DNA from 3 places in the Polaromonas sp. JS666 genome. Region 2 is predicted to be linked to each of the others. Evidence: predicted binding sites of a transcription regulator. Region 2 holds the regulator's gene; each other region holds the start of a gene.

Region 1 (5,768 bases), 1.9 Mb from region 2:
TGGATCACGGGCACCAACACCCTGTACGCGGCGCTGCCCAGCCGCAAATTCATTCCGGCAAGAACCAGCGTGTTTCTGGAATTCATGACCGAGTACACGCGAACTGTGATCAAGAAAATGGACGCGCGGCACGACTGAGCTGAGCCTTTACCGCGCACACAAGGCCATCGCCCCGCGGCCGCGGCCGGTATGGAAGACCGGCCATCAGTCCCCATATGGCATGAGGGACTGGCACGTCCTTTCTGCAGAGAATCCGGCATCGACCGATTTCGCGATGTGCAATCAACGTCGCTGCAACGTAGCTGCGCTTGATGAGGCAGCGACGCAGAACTTTTAGCGCGTCAAAAAGTTCCAGCATCTCGCGCTTTCATTGTTCCAGTTTTGACAACGGAATGTTCTGCCAAAGCACACTTGTCTATCGACGATGCGGAACAAGGTTCAGTACATCGATGAGCCACCAACCTAACAGCGACTCAGCGACGAAGGCCTCTCGGGCAGACAGCCCGTCCGACCGGATATTTCAAAAACATTCTCAAGGAAATTCATCATGAAATCGAATCTTGTCTCTGCCGCCACTCTTGCCATCGCCGCGCTTGCCACGTTTGGATCAGCCAGCAGCTTTGCTGAAGGCCGCGACCCCTATCCGCTGGATCGCCTGGAGCAGGTAAGCGCCGCCAGCACCAAAACACGTGCTGACGTTCAGGCCGAGTTGCTGCAGGCACAGCGCGCAGGCTACAGCGTGAACATCGCCCGCACCTTCCAGGACCCGACCTTCGACAGCAAGCCTGACAGCGCCAGGACCCGTGCAGAGGTCAAGGCCGAAGCGGTGTCAACGGGATCCGCCGTATCGGTCAGCGCCCTTGAGCATGCCTATCCTGCTGCTCAATAAACAAGCACCCTGAGCACCCGGCTTCGGCCATTGGCGGTGCGACAGCCACGCACCCCGCTGCGCAAAAGCGCAGCGGGGTGCACTCATTGGGGTGCCTGCATTGCGCGGTTGTCCTAACTCGTTCGCCTTCCGGCAAAGTCTGTCCAGCATTGCCGCTCGAAATCGTAGAGCTTGCAGCGCCGGGCCGTCTGGAAATACCATGCCCATGAAAACGGCTGGATCACGATCCGGCCCGGCAGTTTTTTCTCGAGCAGCGCCTGCGCTTTCTTGAGGCGATACAGCGGCAGGCTCATGTCGACATGATGCGCCGTGTGTTCCATGATGTGATGCAGCGCGGTGCCGATGCCTGCACCGAATGTCAGGTGCACCGTGGTCGAAACAAAAGGGCTGGCCGCCGACCAGTCGTTTTTTTGCTCGTACCAGGCAACGCTGGTATGCGTGTGATGGACATAGACGACAAAGCCCATCAAGGCGTTCCACACAATCAGCGGCAGCAAGAACGCGACACCGAGCAGCCACGCCACCGATTGACCGGTAGCGGATGCCGCATAGACAAGCGCGGCAAGCCAGGCGGCCGCCACCGCCGTGACCAACAGACAGTCGGCCGTGAAAATGCCGCGGCGTGTGGGCATCACCGCCCTGGACGGGAAGTACATCCGCTTCCACCAGATTTCAACGCCGTAGTAAAGCCACGGTGCCCAGCCGCTTCGGTACATGCGCTCGCACATCCTGCGCCAGGCGGGCATGCGCCGGTAGGCTTCGATCGAATACGGTTGCCACACAAAGTCGAAGTCCTTGAGGTTGGTGTAGCCATGATGGACCACGTTGTGGCCGACGTCCCAGAGGCTGTAAGGCGTGAGGGACGGCATGAACACCAGACGCCCCAGCCACCGGTTGAGCCTGCGGTGCGGGGTCAGGCTCTGGTGGCAGGCGTCGTGGCCCAGGATGAAAAGACGCCCGATGACCAGGCCGCTCAGAATGGCCGCCAGCACCTGCAGCACTGGCTGGTCCAACAGCACGGTGGCCGTGATCGCCAGCGCGAACAGGACGAGATCCGACACCACCAGGAACAGGGCATACGCGGTGTTTTTGGTGGCAATGGGTGCAAGCCAGGAACGGATGATTTTTCGGTGCGGGATAACTTCGGTGAGATCAGCAGGCATGAAATTTCGGCAGGTTGTGGTTGATGCGGAAAAAGTGCAGGACAGCAGGACGTACAGGAGATATCGGCCAGATTCAGACGTCCGGTCCGCCCGGCGCCGGCGACGGCTGCATTGACGCAGAAGGGATGAGTGGACGGTCAGGCAGGCACCCGCCCATCAGGCCGCGGCAGGGTCGTGGGTCAAAGCGTGTCAGCTTAGCGGGCCTGCCCCGGCGGCGCTTTGATTCACATCAACCGCCCGCGCTTCAATGACCTGCGAAGCACTCAATGCACATGCATCTCGAACGACCGCGTCAGACCGTCCGGATCGGTAATGCGGATGTGGCGCTTGTCGACCTCCAGCAGGCGTTTCTGCTGAAAAGCCGAAAAGGTCCGGCTCACGGTCTCCAGCTTCATGCCCAGGTAGCTGCCGATTTCGGCCCGGGACATCCTCAGGTGGAACTCGTTGGCCGCGTAGCCGCGGGCCCTCAGCCGCTGCGACAGGTTCAGCAGGAAGGCCGCCAGGCGCTCCTCGGCATTCATGCTGCCCAGCAGCATCATGAGGCTGTGCTCGCGCACGATTTCACGGCTCATCAGCCGGCTGACCAGATTCTGCGTGCCCGCATTGCCCGCCGCCAGCTCGGTGAGATGCGCATAGGGAATGGCGCAGATTTCGGTGTCCTCCAGCGCCGTGGCGCTGCTCGCGTGTGTGCCGTGGGCCACCCCATCCAGACCCATCAGTTCACCCGCCATGTGGAAGGCGCTGACCTGCTCGCGGCCATCCGCCAGCGTGAGGCTGGACTTGAACGTGCCGCTGCGCACAGCGTAAATGAACTGGAAACGGTCACCCTCGCGGTAGAGGGCCTCCCCAGTCCTGACCTTGCGCCGGCCGAACATCAAACTGTCCAGGCGGGCCACATCGATGCCCGTCATTCCGCAGGGCAGGCACAAGTCACGCAGATGGCAACTGGAGCAAAGAACTTTCAGCGGTGCGACAGCCCCGGACCGGGCGGAAGGCTGCCGGGATACAAAGCGGATCGGGGAAACGGGAGTTTCAAGGGTCAGGCCTGACATGCATTTCTCCTGCGGGTCGGTTGGTTTCATTGCACAGCCCTCTCAGACGCGGACGCCACGGTCTGCGCGAGCTGGTCGAATTCGGTGCTCTTGTCGAGGAAACGGTAGGCGCCCTCGTCGAGATAGCGCTTGCGGTAGGCCAGGGCCGAGTTGTTGCTGAACACGACGAAGGCAATGCCGGGAGCCGCCAGGCGAACGGCCCGCATGACCTGCATGCCGGAGCCGCCCTCGAGCTGCACATCCAGCACCACCACATCGGGCCACGCGGAAAGAATCCCGTCGATCGACGCCTGCGGCGTGGCGGCCTCACCCACCACGGTAATGGCGGCCGCGCCCAGCAAAACGGCAATCCGCTCGCGGATCATGGCGGAGTCCTCGGCGAGGAAGACTTTGATGGCGGAAGCGGGGCGCTGAAGCATGCCTCTACTGTGCCCGCGGCACGAATGCCAGACCATCGGCGCCGGTGGAAAATGCCCCTCGGCGCGTCCCTAAAATCGCCTCGGCCGGCGCCTCAGTGCGCCTAGGAATTTTCCGAGCGGGCTAGGGCTCGAACTGGTCGGTCAGGCCGTGCCGCATCGCGTAGCGGATCAACTCGCTTTGGTTATGCAGGCCCATCTTGTGCATCAGGTTGGCCTTGTGCGTGCTGACGGTCTTGACCGACAGGTTGAGCCGACCCGCAATCTCGGTCACCGACACCCCCGCGACCAGCAGGCGGAACACTTCGAATTCACGGTCCGACAGGCTTCCGTGCGCGGCGACCTCGCTGCCCGGCATGGCACCCAGGGCCAGCTGCTCGGCGACTTCGGCACTGATGAAAGCACCGCCGGCGGCGATCTTGCGGATGGCCTGCTCCAGCTGCGCCGGCGCGCTCTCCTTGGTCAGGTAGCCACTGGCGCCGGACTTGATGGCGCGCACGGCGTACTGCAGCTCCTGGTGCATGCTCAGCACCAGGATGCGCAGCTTGGGCTTCTCAGCACGGACCAGCTTGATCAACTCCATGCCGCTGCGCCCCGGCATGGACAGGTCCAGCATCAGTACGTCGAAGGCCAGTTCGCGCACGCGCTGCATGGCCTCGGCGCCATTGGCGGCTTCGCCCGCCACCTCCATGTCGTCGGCCGAGGAAATGATGCGTTTGAGACCTTCCCGCACAATGGCGTGGTCATCCACAATGACGATCCTGATCAATCCGCAGCTCCCACTTCCCGTATCGGGATCCGCACATCAATACGGGTTCCCTGCCCCGGCTGGCTGTCAATGGTGACCGCCCCCTTGAGCAACTGTGCGCGCTCGCGCAAGCCCAGAAGTCCCAGGGAGTTGGGGTTGCGCGGTGCGGCCAGCGAAAAACCCCGGCCGTTATCGGCGACACGCAGGGTGACCGCCTCCACCGTCCGCTCGATTTTTACTTCGACACGCGAGGCTTCGGCATGCTTGGCCACATTGGCCAGCGACTCCTGCACGATGCGGAACACCGCGGTGGCATAAGGCTCGTGCAGTTCCACCTCGTCATCCACCGAGAGCGTGCAGGCCACGCCGGAGCGCTGGCTGAAATTTTGAGCCAGCCATTCGATAGCCGGCCCCAGGCCCAGGTCGTCCAGCAACAGCGGGCGCAGGTCCGAGGCGATGCGGCGGGTGGCGGCGACCGTGGTGTCCAGCATAGCCAGCATGTCACCGAGCTTGGCTGCGGCCGCCTGCGCTCCCTCTGGCAGCTGGTCGCGCACCCAGATCGCGTCCATCTTGAGGGCTGTGAGCGACTGGGCCAGCTCGTCGTGCAGTTCCCGCGCAATGCGGGTCTTCTCGCCTTCGCGAATGGTGTGGGCCGCAGCGGCGAAGGCGCTCAGTTCTTCCTGGGCGCGCACCCGTTCGCTGACATCGCGCAGGATCACGGTGAACAGCTTGCCGTCCGCCGTGTCCAGTTGGGAGATGGAGGCCTCCATCGGGAATTCTTCACCGTTGGCGCGCTGCCCGTAAAGCACGGTGCCGTCGCCCATGCGCCTCGACGTGATGCCCGTGGCGGTAAAACGGCGGATATGCCCGGCATGGCTGGTGCGAAAGCGCTCCGGCATCAGCTTTTCCAGGTGTTCCCCCATCGCCTGTGCGCTCGGCCAGCCGAAGATTCTCTCAGCCGCACGGTTGTACAGCACGATGCGCTGTTCTTCGTCCACCGTAATGATGGCGTCCATGGCCGAGTCGAGCAGGCCCGCCAGCCGGGCGGCGGTGGCGTCCATTGCACTTGCACCTGCGGGACGCTGGACAGCTCCGCCGCCGGCACGGGCCAACTCGGGCGCGGCGGCCACCGACGGCAGGGACACGGTGGCGTCACCGACCCGCTCACGGCTGGTTGAGCTTGCTTTTCCCGGCGTTGTTTGGTTGAACACACGGTGATCTTACAACTCATGTCCGCCGAGCCTCCTGCCGCCGGGCTGTCGTCAGGAGGAAAAGAGGATGCTGAACGCATGCACAGTACCCCGCAGCCTCCCGGCGGCGATCCGGCCAACAAAGTATTTCCCCGCTTGATCGACATCAACCCGGCCCGACGGCAAGCGCTCCACACTGCAGGCATCAGGCCATCACCAGCAAAGGAGCCCCACCATGTACAAACGCATTCTCGTGCCCGTCGACGGTAGCGAAACCTCCAACAAGGCCCTGGTCACCGCATTGCAGTTC
Region 2 (5,768 bases):
GTTTGCGATGGTGGTGACTTTGACGGTGGCGGCAACCCGGGGAGCAGTTCATTGATCAGGATCGTCATTGTGGATGACCACGCGATCGTGCGCGAAGGTCTCAAACGCATCATTTCCTCGGCCGACGACATGGAGGTGGCGGGCGAAGCCGCCAATGGCGCCGAGGCCATGCAGCGGGTGCGCGAACTGGCCTTCGACGTGCTGATGCTGGACCTGTCCATGCCGGGGCGCAGCGGCATGGAGTTGATCAAGCTGGTCCGTGCCGAGAAGCCCAAGCTGCGCATCCTGGTGCTGAGCATGCACCAGGAGCTGCAGTACGCCGTGCGCGCCATCAAGTCCGGCGCCAGCGGTTACCTGACCAAGGAGAGCGCCCCCGCGCAACTGGAGGAGGCCATCCGCAAGATCGCCGCCGGCGGCGCCTTCATCAGCGCGGAAGTGGCCGAGCAACTGGCTCTGGGTGCCATGCCGGGCAGCGAGGCGCCCAGGCACGACTGTCTGTCCAACCGCGAATTCGAGGTGTTTCGCCTGGTGGTCGACGGCATGACCCTGACCGATATCGCGGCCCAGCTCCATCTCTCGGTCAAAACGGTCAGCACGCACAAGGTCAACCTGATGCACAAGATGGGCTTGCACAACCAGAGCGAGCTGATCCGCTATGCACTCAAACATGGCCTGACCGATCAGTTGGAGTAATTGTGAAGTTCCAATAGGTGGTTGCCCGCCAGGCGGGGGCGGGAGACTGGCAACTGAAATCTGCGGGGTGGTATTTCCGGCTACGAGATGGAGATCGAGGGAGGTAGAGGAAGGTAAAGGAAGGTAAAGGAAGGTAAAGGAAGGTAAAGGAAGGGAGATGGATGGTGGTGGGCGACGGCTGCCCGATGCGCGTCACGGGCCATCGCCGTTCGTGGCGCAAAGTCTCTTTGAGCCTGTCCAGGGCCTCCACGGATTTGTGCTCTCCGGATGTTTTGTGCGCTGCAGCAAGGCGGCCCCTGTCTCCCGGCCAGATGAGATTGGGTTGATGATTGTCAAGGGGTGGGGGAGCCCGGCGGATTAACGTAGACGGACTGCAATCTCTCGATGGAGTGCTTCCATGAAATCCTCCCTGATGCAAATACTGGTTCACTTTGATGCATCACGGCGCGCTGCGCCTCGCCTGGAGTTCGCACGCCAGCTTGCGCGGCGGCACGGTGCCGCGGTGGCCGCGCTCTATGCGGTCACACCCAGCTTCGTGATGCCGCCATTTGCGCCCACCATCGGCCCCGGTGTCGCCGTCACCTTGCGCGAGCTTGACGACGAGCGGCTGGCCGGGGCGCGCGCCACCTTCGATCGTGCGCTGGCCTCGACCGGCGTACCGGTCTCCTGGGGCGAAGTGATCGACTACCCTGTGACGGGTGCCTTCGCCCAGCAGGCGCTGTATGCCGACCTGCTGGTGTTGGGCCAGCACGACCCTTCGGATATCGAGTCCTCGGACGTGCCGCCCGATTTCGCGGAAACCGCGATGGCGATCAGCGGCAGGCCGGCCCTGATCCTGCCCTACGCCGTGGTGCCGCCGACGGTCGGCGAGACGGTGGTGATTGCCTGGAAGACGACGCGCGAGGCGGCGCGTGCTGTCACCGCAGCCATGCCCCTGCTGCAGAGTGCGCAGCGTGTTCATGTGGTCAACTGGTCAGCCGATGAGCCTGTCGTCGGTGGCGTTTCGCTGGATCTGGCTGGCTATTTGAAGCGCCATGGCGTTGAGGCGACCTGGCACCGCCAGGGGGATGAGCCGGAAAGGCTGGGCGAGTTGCTGTTGTCAAGCGCCTTCGACCTGGAAGCCGACCTGCTGGTGATGGGCTGCTACGGCCATAGCCGGGCGCGCGAGTGGCTGCTGGGCGGCACCTCGCGGGCGGTTTTGCAGTCCATGACCCTGCCGGTGCTGATGGCGCACTGACCGCCAGCGCAACCCGCCCTTGGGTCACAGGGTTCCGGATGGCCACTCTGGGAACCCGGATTTGGGGAAAGCGTGCTTGGCACTCGGACGATTCCTAGGCGGTCTCGGTGCTGTGGATGCCGCTGATCCGGATTATTCCGAGGGGTGGATTCAGCTATCACCGATATCGCAACGATAGGCGCGCGCGCATAGTGGCTGTATGTCTGATCTCCAAGTTCCCGTCAGGGTTTTTCTGGCCGACGACTCGGCCCTGATCCGCAGTCGTGTGGCCGCGATGCTCGGCGTCAATGAGATGACCATCGTCGGTCAGGCTGAGACGCCGCAGGGATCAATCGACGGCATTCTGGCCACGGCGCCCGATGTGGTGGTGCTCGACGTCCAGCTGGACGGTGGTTCGGGCCTGCAGGTATTGCGCGCCGTGCGTCAGGCCGCGCCCGAAATCGCTTTCGTCGTCTTCAGCAACAACGCGGGCCCGGCCTACCGCAAGCGCTACCTGCGGGAGGGCGCTGCCCGCTTCCTCGACAAAAGCACCGAATCCGATCAACTTGCCCAGGCTGTTGCGAGAGCATCGCAACACCCTGCGCATTGACGGCCGTCTCATCAAGGGGAAAATCATGTCAACCGCCACACTCATACGCACACAGGAGCGCACACAAGAGCGTACGCAGGAAACACCCGCCAGCGACCTGCGGGTCATTCCGATTCGACAGGCCATGGGGGATGCGCAGGTCGCGCCTTTGGGGACACCCTGCTCCAGCTGCCACCTGTGCGATCTGTGCCTGCCCTGCGGCATGACAGACGGCGACGTGGAGTGCCTGGACAGCCTGACGTTCGGGCGTCGCAAGGTCAAGGCCGGCCAGACGCTCTTTGACGAGGGCGACCACTTTCAATTCATGTATGCCGTGCGCAGCGGCACCTTCAAGTCCAGCCTGATGCTGGCCGACGGCCGCGAGCAGATCAGTGGCTTCCACATGGCCGGTGAGCTGATTGGCCTGGACGGCGTGGCCTATGGCAAGCATGCCAGCACCGCTACGGCGCTGGAGGATACCGAGGTCTGCGTCATTCCCTATGCGCAACTGACCCGGCTGGCCACCGGCAACGCCAGCATGCAGAACATGGTCAGTCGCCTGATGAGCCGCGAGATCATCCGGGAACACAGCCTGATGCTGTTGCTGGGCAGCATGAACGCCGAGGAACGGCTGGCGGCGTTTCTGCTGAACCTGTCGCAGCGCCTGAAGGCCCGCGGCTACTCGGCCAGCGAATTTCACCTGAGGATGACGCGCGCCGAAATCGGTAGCTACCTGGGCATGAAACTGGAAACCGTCAGCCGCACATTCTCGGCCTTCCAGCAGCAGGGTTTGCTTGAAGTCGACAAGCGCCACATCCGCATCGTCAACCTGGACGGCCTGACGCGGGTCTTCGAGATGCACCTGCACTGAAGGCTGCATCGGTATGAAATACAAGGACTATTACGCCGCGCTGGGTGTGCCACGGGACGCCGACACCGAACAGATCAAGAAGGCCTACCGCAAGCTGGCGCGCCAGCACCACCCGGACGTCTCCAAGGCGCCCGATACCGAAGCCCGGTTCAAGGAGGTGGCCGAGGCCTACGCGACGCTGAAGGACCCCGAGAAGCGCGCCGCGTACGACGAGCTCGGTCGCCGCCCGGCCGGTGAAGAGTTTGCGCCGCCACCGCAGTGGAGCCATGAGTACGCCTCGGACGGGCAGTCGTTCGAGGACATCGACCTGGCCGACCTGCTGGCCGCGCTGGGCCGCGGGCACCGTGGTTCGCGGCACGGCCCGGTGCCCATGCATGGGCGCGACTATGAGACGGTCGTGCGCATCAGCCTGGAAGAGGCGCACCGGGGCACCCGGCTCAACCTGGATCTGGCGCACGAGGCGGGCGGCTCGCGTACCCTGGAAGTCACCATTCCGCCGGGGGTGAGTGAAGGCCAGAAGCTGCGCTTGCGCGGCAAGGGTGGCAAGGGCAGCCATGGCGGCGCCGACGGCGATATCTATTTGCACATTACGCTGGTACCGCATCCGGTGTTTCGCGCCGACCACCACGACCTGTACTTCGATCTGGCGCTTGCGCCGTGGGAGGCGGCGCTGGGCGCTGACGTGGAAGTGCCCACGCTGGACGAGCCGGTGATGCTCACGGTGCCGCCGGGCACGCGCTCGGGGCGCAAGCTGCGCCTGCGCGGGCGCGGCCTGGCCAACGGCCGCAGCGGGCGCGGTCATCTGTATGCCGTCACGCATGTTGACGTGCCCGCCACCCTGACCGGGCGGGAGCGCGAGCTGTTCCAGGAACTGGCGCGCACCTCGCACTTCAACCCACGCCGTCGTGGTCAAGGAGAACCGACATGAAACCACAGCCGCTTGAATACACCTGGCTGGACGCCCGCGAAACCGTGACCGTCTCCGACTTGTCCCGGGCCTGCGGTCTGAGCGCGGCCGAACTTGACGAACTGGTGGAATACGGCGCGCTGCAGCCGCTGGAGCAGCACCGGGCGGAGCGCCTCTTCAGCGCCGAATACGTCATGCCGCTGCGCAGCGTCGGCAGGCTGCGACTGGACTTCGACCTGGACCTGTTTACCGTGGCGCTGCTCTTCGGTTACCTCAATCGCATTGAGGCGCTGGAGCGCCAGGTGCAGTCGCTGCAGGCCCAGTTGCCCGGGTATGAGCTGTCCACCGGGGAGGGCGCAGACACATGAGATTGAGCCGGGCCGGCCTGTCGCCACCCGGGGCTGTTGCTTGTTCACCTTGACTTTCACGATTGGAGTTAACCATGTCATCTCTTCATCAAACCGTACTGGGCATCGCCCTGGCTGCAGCCGCCATGGGCTCCTGGGCCCAAACCGCCGCGGAACACGCGCAGCATCACCCGATTGTTGTCGCGGCTGGCCAGCCTCCGGCCGGGCAGGCAGGTCCTGCCCCCGGGCCAGCCAGTGCCGATCGCATGGCCGCCATGGACCGCCAGATGAAAGTCATGCGCGAGATGCGCGAAAAAATGGCCAACGCCAAGACGCCGGAAGAGCGCAATGCGCTGATGGCCGAGCACATGAAAACCATGCAGGATGGCATGGCGATGATGAACATGATGGGCGGCCCAGGCATGGGCCCCATGGGCGGCATGCAGGGCGGCAAACCCATGACGGGCACCATGAACGAGCGCCAGCAGATGATGGAAAAGCGCATGGACATGATGCAGTCCATGATGCAGATGATGATGGATCGCCAGCCCCCACCGGCTACCAAATGAAGGCGCTCTCATGATGAACCCGACAACCCTGCCGCCCCTTCGCACGGGCATTGCGCTGGCCATCACCGTCGGGGTGTTTTATGCCCTGTGCGCACTGGCCTGGGCGCTGGCACCCGGCCCGTTCCTGGGGCTCATGAACAACCTGTTCCACGGCATGGACTTCAGCCCGCTGGTGCAACAGCGGCCATTCGCCTGGGCCGGATTCCTGGTGGTGCTTTTCGTGCTCGGCGCGTGGGCCCTGCTTGCCGGGGCATTCTTCGCCTGGGTGCTCAACCGCCTGACGCGTTGATCGCCTTGCATTTCCGGAGAAACAAATGAACCACGACCAGAACCTTGACCGGCATGACGTTGAGCCCGGGGGCTTCTGGCGTTCGCGCTACGCCCTCGGCCTGCTCGTGCTGGGCGCCATTGCCGCGTATTTCCTGCTCAGAGAACACCGTGCCCACGTGTTCGGGGCGCTGCCGTATTTGCTGCTGCTGGCCTGCCCGCTGATGCACCTCTTCATGCATCACGGGCATGGCCATCACCATGGCGATCACCGGCCCGGAGCCGGGCCGGGAAGGCCAGGCCGGCCGG
Region 3 (5,768 bases), 920 kb from region 2:
TGCGGGTTCAACGGGTCTTGCGCAGCGCAACGACGAAGAAAAGGTGCCGGTGATTGGCCTGCGCCGCCGCATCGCGCAGAAGATGCAGGAGTCCAAGCGCCGCATCCCGCATTTCACCTATGTCGAAGAGGTCGACGTCACCGAGCTGGAGGCGTTGCGTGCGCGCCTGAACGCGAAGTGGGGCGCGCAGCGCGGCCACCTGACACTGCTGCCCCTGCTGGTGCGGGCCGTGGTGCTGGCCGTGCGCGAGTTTCCGCAGGTCAACGCACGTTTTGACGACGAAGCCGGCGTGGTCACGCGCCATGGCGCGGTGCACATTGGCATTGCCACCCAGACCGGGGCCGGTCTCATGGTGCCGGTGCTGCGCCATGCCGAGGCCAGAGACCTGTGGTCCAGCGCGGCAGAGGTCGTGCGCCTGGCCGAAGCCGCGCGCGCCGGCAAGGCCACACGCGACGAACTCACCGGTGCGACGCTGACCCTGACCAGCCTGGGCGCCCTGGGCGGCATCGTCTCGACACCGGTGATCAACCATCCCGAAGTGGCCATCGTCGGTGTCAACCGCATCGTGGAGCGGCCGGTGATGCGCGACGGCGCGGTGGTGGCGCGGCAGATGATGAACCTGTCGTCGTCGTTTGACCACCGCGTGGTCGATGGCGTGGATGCGGCTGGTTTCGTGCAGGCTGTGCGCGGTTACCTCGAATCCCCGGTCACGCTGTTCGTGGAGTAGGCCCTATTGGGAAGTGGGAAGTGGGAAGTCGCCCGATGACCTGCACATGATCATTGGTGAAGAAGAAAGGAAAGTCCGCCAGCACCCGGCGGACACCGGCGGCGCCGCGCGGCAGAAGGTGCTGGGGCGCTGTCATGGGACGGTTTGCAGTCGGGGACTGATGAAGTCGGCCTTCAGGGGCCTCCCTCTTTCTTGCCGTCCGGACGGTCGCGAGCCGGCAGGGCATCGCGAAAGGCATCAAACGTTTTCCACGCAGGGACTGGCGGCGTGTACCCCGACTTGGGTGCGTAGGCCGAGTAGTCGACCAGTTGCATCTTGTGGATGTAGCGAGGGCAGTTTGGAAAGATGCGCGTTGCCGTGACGCGAACGATGAACACCGAACCCGGGTACTCGGCGCGCAAGGGGTCATTTTCGCTGACCTGCGCTGTACCATTCACCCGAAGTCGCTTCGGGTTTTCGAAGTCCAGGAACAAAAGCCCGACATGGGGGTTGAGCAGAGCATTCCCCCAGGATCTGTACATTCCGTTGCCATCGTAATCAGGAATGGCAAGGGTGTGATCGTCCAGCACGTGCACGAATCCGGGCAAGCCGCCTTTATAGGAACAGTCGGGATGGCCGCTGGCGTCAGCTGTGGCGATGAAGAACATGGGGCAGCGCTCTATAAATGCCCGGTCTTCTCCGGTAAACGCCGCGCGAACAGTCACCTGCTCCAGGCGGTCCGCCAGAGGACGTGTTTCGCGCACGTCCTGAAGGCGCCGCATTCCCTCGTGATACATCGACATTGGATCGTCCGCCATGGTTCCTCCCGGCAGGTCAGTGGGACCGAACCCTGACGTTTTGTGATGGCGCCAGGGGGAAGACTACTGCGTGTAGTCAGCGCTCATTGCACAAGCCGTCCAGGTTTGAAACTGGCAGGATTCAAAGGTTCAAAGGCGGCCTGCAGCAACGATGTAATGAACATTCCCGCTCATTTGCGCGCATTGGCGCACGGTTTTCCGGGGGTGGGAATCAGCTCGTCAAACGAAAGAAGTCTGGGATCCATGCTACTACCGTTGCTGAAGATTTGGCAAAGTCTTTGTTCCCGCCAGCGGTGCCGTTGAGGCGCTTGCAGCACAATGCTGGCGAGGGCCGTTGGCATGTTTTTATGGTTGGGTTACTTGCGTAACCTAAGACGGTTCACCGTTCGGGCAGCGGCAGCCAAACCTCAAGCGCTCTTCGATACCTCAGGGCGAACGGGTAGGTAGGGGAAGGTCAGGACTTGTGCAAGCCTCAATACGCAAGCCTGAACTCACTGGCTCACGCATGGACTCACGGCTACCCGCGCGCAGCCAGCGTTTTGCGCGCAGCCGCCAGCCGCTGCTCCAGATAAGCCCCGTAAAAATCAGGCACGCCCACACCCACGAGCCGTTCGGCCAGTTCCTGCCCGCTGTCACCCAGAAACAGCACCGTTGGCGTGAACGTCGCCTTCCAGGCCTTGATTTGCGCAGCGGCGGTCGAGGCCTTGCCGTCAAACCCGATGAGCGGTGTCGTCTGGTCGGCGATGCTGAGCTGCCAGGCGTGCAGGCCGATGTCCTGGCGCGCGGGCAGCAGGTAGTTGCGCCGCACCAGCTCGCAATAGGGGCAACCGGGCAGGCTGACCAGCAGCACCACGGGTTGATCTTTGGCAGCGGCTGCCATCGCTATCCGGGGGAGTGATGCGGGGACGGGCAGAGCCGTGTCCGCGGCCAGTGCGCGCAGCGGCAGCAGCGCCGGGAGCGCAACACTGCTTGCCAGCGCCGCACAGAACTGGCGCCGCTGTGCTTGCCGCGGCGGCGTCAAGCGGCGCAGTCCAGCAGGATTTTCGTCAGCGCATGCGGGTCGCTGATCATCGGGTCGTGGCCGGTCTGGATCTCGACGAATTTCGAGTTGGGCAGCCAGGCACCGTCCCAGAATTTCGGGTCCCTGGCGCGCAGGCGGCTGGGGTCAATCGTGGCCAGTGCCGGCTGGGTGCAGCTCACGTAGGTGCGCGGCACGGCAGCGACGCGCTGCATGTCGAAATTCAGCGGCGCCTGGTAGGTGTTGCCGGGGTGCGGTGTCTGGCGGCGCTTGACCCATTCGCGGTCGGCGTCATGCAGGCCAAACACCTCCGGGTCGGGCGGCGGAAAGCTGAATCGGGTCGAGGCCTGCGCCGCCGTCAGGCGCTGCTGCTGCGTGGCCGCTGACTGCGTGCTGCTCCAGCTTTCGCCGGGCTTGGGCAGCACCGCATCGACATACACCAGATGCTTGATCCGCTTGGGCACGCGGTCGGCCACGGCCGTACCTATCATCCCGGCGTAGGAGTGCACGGCCAGAATCACCTCGCTGAGTTCTTCCACCTCGATCGCGCTGATCACGTCGTCGATGTGGGTATCCAGGTTGATCGACGGCGACAGCAGGTGGGCACGTTCCCCCAGCCCGGTCAGTGTCACTGGGTAGACCTTGTGGTGGTCGAGTTGCAGGGCCTGGGTAACGCGGCGCCAACACCAGCCACCATGCCAGGCGCCGTGGACGAAGACAAAATTGTGGCTCATCAGATCACCTCGCTTCTTCCAAGTTCAGACAACTTTTCGTCGGAGTAGTTCAGCATACCGCTTAGCACGTCTTCCGTGTGCTGGCCCAGCAGCGGCACCAGCACCGCCCGGTTGCGCACGCGGTCCTGGTTTTTGGCGTAGCGCGGGTCGTTGGCCAGCATGGCGACCTGGGTGTCCAGCAGCGCCATGTCCACCTGCTGGCTGACATGGAACAGGCATTGGCGGCGGTTTGAGATAAGGGTGGAATCGTTGCTTAATGGCAACGATTCCACCCTGGCAAGGCCAGGATTATTTGATCTGCCTCAAGCATTGAACGCGCCGGCGGGGTGGATGACAGACGTTTGAGCCACATCAGCTTGCTTTCGAGGGTGAAAGCATTCAATAAGAGCCAGGGAATGTTCCCTGCTCTTCATTCGCTGCTCATCATGAAAAAACAACTCGTCGCCGCCGCCGTTCTGTCCACCCTTTTGTCGGGTGCCGCTCTTGCACAGCAAGCCACGGAAGGCCCGTGGATGGTACGCGCCCGCGCCGTGCATCTGGACAGCTCCAATGGCGACAGCACCGGCCTGGGTCTCTCGGTGAACAACAAGTGGATGCCCGAAGTGGACGTCAGCTATTTCTTCAACAAGAACGTGGCGGTCGAGCTGGTCGTGACGGTGCCGCAGAAGCACACGCTGCGCTCCAGCGCCCTTGGCGTTGATGTCGGCACGCTCAAGCACCTGCCGCCCACGCTGCTGGGCCAGTACCACTTCCCCATGAATGGCTTCAAGCCTTATGTCGGCGCCGGCATCAACTACACGCGTTTCAGCTCGGTGAACCTGCTTCCAGGCGTTGATATTGACCGCAACAGCTGGGGCCCGGCGCTGCAAGTCGGTGTGGACATTCCGCTCAGCGGCAATATGTACCTCAACTTCGACGTGAAGAAGGTTTACATCCGCACGGATGTGTCGCTCAATGGCAGGAACGTGGGCGAGTTCAAGGTTGACCCCCTGCTGGTGGGTGTTGGCTTGGGCTGGCGTTTCTAAGTTCGGGTTTTTCTGGATATCAAGCCCTGCCGCGCAGCCGCGCGGCAGGGCTTTTTTCATGGCGGCAAGCTCCGTCAGCTGCTGCCAGACACCAGCCCCCTGTCAGATCACCTGCTTGTTTTTCAGGTCGGACAGTTGGGCGTCCGAGTAGTTCAGCATACCGCGTAGCACGTCTTCCGTGTGCTGGCCCAGCAGCGGCGGCGGCAGGTCGCAACGCACCGGCGTCGCGCTGAGCTTGATGGGGCTGGACACCAGCCGCAGGTCTTGTTTGACGGGGTGTTGCCAGTGCGTGACCATCTGGCGCGCCTCGATCTGCGGGTCGGCAAACACCTCGGCCAGGTTGTTGATGGCGCCGCAGGGCACCTTGGCGGCTTCCAGCGCAGCCAGCCAGTCGGCCTTGGTGCGTGTTTTCAGGATGGCCTCCAGCAACGGCACCAGCACCGCCCGGTTGCGCACGCGGTCCTGGTTTTTGGCGTAGCGCGGGTCACTGGCCAGTTCGGGGTGACCCGCCACCGCGCAAAACTTGGCGTACTGGCCATCGTTGCCCACGGCCAAAATCAGGTGATCCTTGTGGCCGTCGGCAGCCGGCGCCACCTCAAACACCTGGTAGGGCACGATGTTCTGGTGCGCATTGCCGGCGCGGCCCGGCGCCTTGCCGCTCACCAGGTAGTTGGCGCTCAGGTTGGCCAGCATGGCTACCTGGGTGTCGAGCAGCGCCATGTCGACCTGCTGGCCTTCGCCGGTTCTCTCGGCATGGCGGAGCGCGGCGAGGATGGCCACCGTGGCGTACATCCCGGTCATCAAATCGGCCACGGCCACGCCGACCTTTTGCGGGCCGCCGCCGATGTCATCGCGCTCGCCGGTTACGCTCATCAGGCCGCCCATGCCCTGGATGGCGTAATCGTAGCCGGCGCGCTCGGCATAGGGGCCGGTCTGGCCAAAGCCGGTGACCGAGCAGTACACCAGGCGCGGGTTGATGGCCTTGAGCGAGGCATAGTCCAGGCCGTAGCGCGCCATGTCGCCGACCTTGAAGTTCTCGACGAAGACGTCGCAATGCGCGGCCAGTTCGCGTATCAGCGCCTGTCCGGCCGGCCGGGCAATGTCGCAGGTCACCGAGCGCTTGTTGCGGTTGGTGCCCAGGTAGTAGGCGGCCTCCTGCGTCTCTGTGCCCTGGTCGTCCTTCAAAAACGGCGGACCCCAGGTTCGCGTGTCGTCGCCGGTGCCGGGACGCTCGATCTTGATGACGTCGGCGCCCAGGTCGGCCAGCGTCTGGGTACACCAGGGGCCCGCGAGCACGCGGGAAAGGTCGAGAATGCGGATGCCGTCAAGTGAGTTCATCCTGCTATTTTGCCTTGATGAAGGCTGACGAGCCCACACCCAAACCCTCTCCCAGCGGGAGAGGGAGAAAGTCGCCTGCTCAGTTCAACGGAGGAAGCGCTTTTTGGCTGTTACTCCTTCTCCCTTTGG

The links. The regulator FNR, encoded in region 2, switches genes on or off when oxygen is low (the NO sensors DNR and NnrR bind a similar motif). The targets are predictions, from matches to a motif close to TTGATNNNNATCAA.
Region 1: a site for FNR is predicted at 2,272-2,285, ahead of BPRO_RS21455 (fatty acid desaturase). Genes of this name have one in related genera too.
Region 3: a site for FNR is predicted at 3,569-3,582, ahead of BPRO_RS01405 (OmpW/AlkL family protein). Genes of this name have one in related genera too.

What each region holds. Positions count from the first base shown of each region.
Region 1 covers NC_007948.1:4,527,228-4,532,995, forward strand. The annotation lists gene BPRO_RS21445 (LysR family transcriptional regulator) at 1-138, shown strand, start outside; gene BPRO_RS21450 (DUF4148 domain-containing protein) at 548-889, shown strand; gene BPRO_RS21455 (fatty acid desaturase) at 1,003-2,052, opposite strand; gene BPRO_RS21460 (helix-turn-helix domain-containing protein) at 2,316-3,104, opposite strand; gene BPRO_RS21465 (response regulator) at 3,131-3,523, opposite strand; gene BPRO_RS21470 (response regulator) at 3,645-4,289, opposite strand; gene BPRO_RS21475 (PAS domain-containing sensor histidine kinase) at 4,286-5,479, opposite strand; gene BPRO_RS21480 (universal stress protein) at 5,694-5,768, shown strand, end outside.
Region 2 covers NC_007948.1:1,209,990-1,215,757, forward strand. The annotation lists gene BPRO_RS05765 (response regulator) at 52-693, shown strand; gene BPRO_RS05770 (universal stress protein) at 1,091-1,930, shown strand; gene BPRO_RS05775 (response regulator) at 2,130-2,519, shown strand; gene fnr (fumarate/nitrate reduction transcriptional regulator Fnr) at 2,545-3,369, shown strand; gene BPRO_RS05785 (DnaJ C-terminal domain-containing protein) at 3,383-4,297, shown strand; gene BPRO_RS05790 (chaperone modulator CbpM) at 4,294-4,644, shown strand; gene BPRO_RS05795 (hypothetical protein) at 4,719-5,192, shown strand; gene BPRO_RS05800 (DUF5676 family membrane protein) at 5,203-5,481, shown strand; gene BPRO_RS28435 (DUF2933 domain-containing protein) at 5,507-5,768, shown strand, end outside.
Region 3 covers NC_007948.1:291,972-297,739, forward strand. The annotation lists gene BPRO_RS01380 (dihydrolipoamide acetyltransferase family protein) at 1-727, shown strand, start outside; gene BPRO_RS01385 (pyridoxamine 5'-phosphate oxidase family protein) at 901-1,524, opposite strand; gene BPRO_RS01390 (SoxW family protein) at 2,042-2,545, opposite strand; gene BPRO_RS01395 (alpha/beta fold hydrolase) at 2,542-3,276, opposite strand; gene BPRO_RS01400 (hypothetical protein) at 3,276-3,539, opposite strand; gene BPRO_RS01405 (OmpW/AlkL family protein) at 3,702-4,301, shown strand; gene BPRO_RS01410 (CaiB/BaiF CoA transferase family protein) at 4,404-5,639, opposite strand.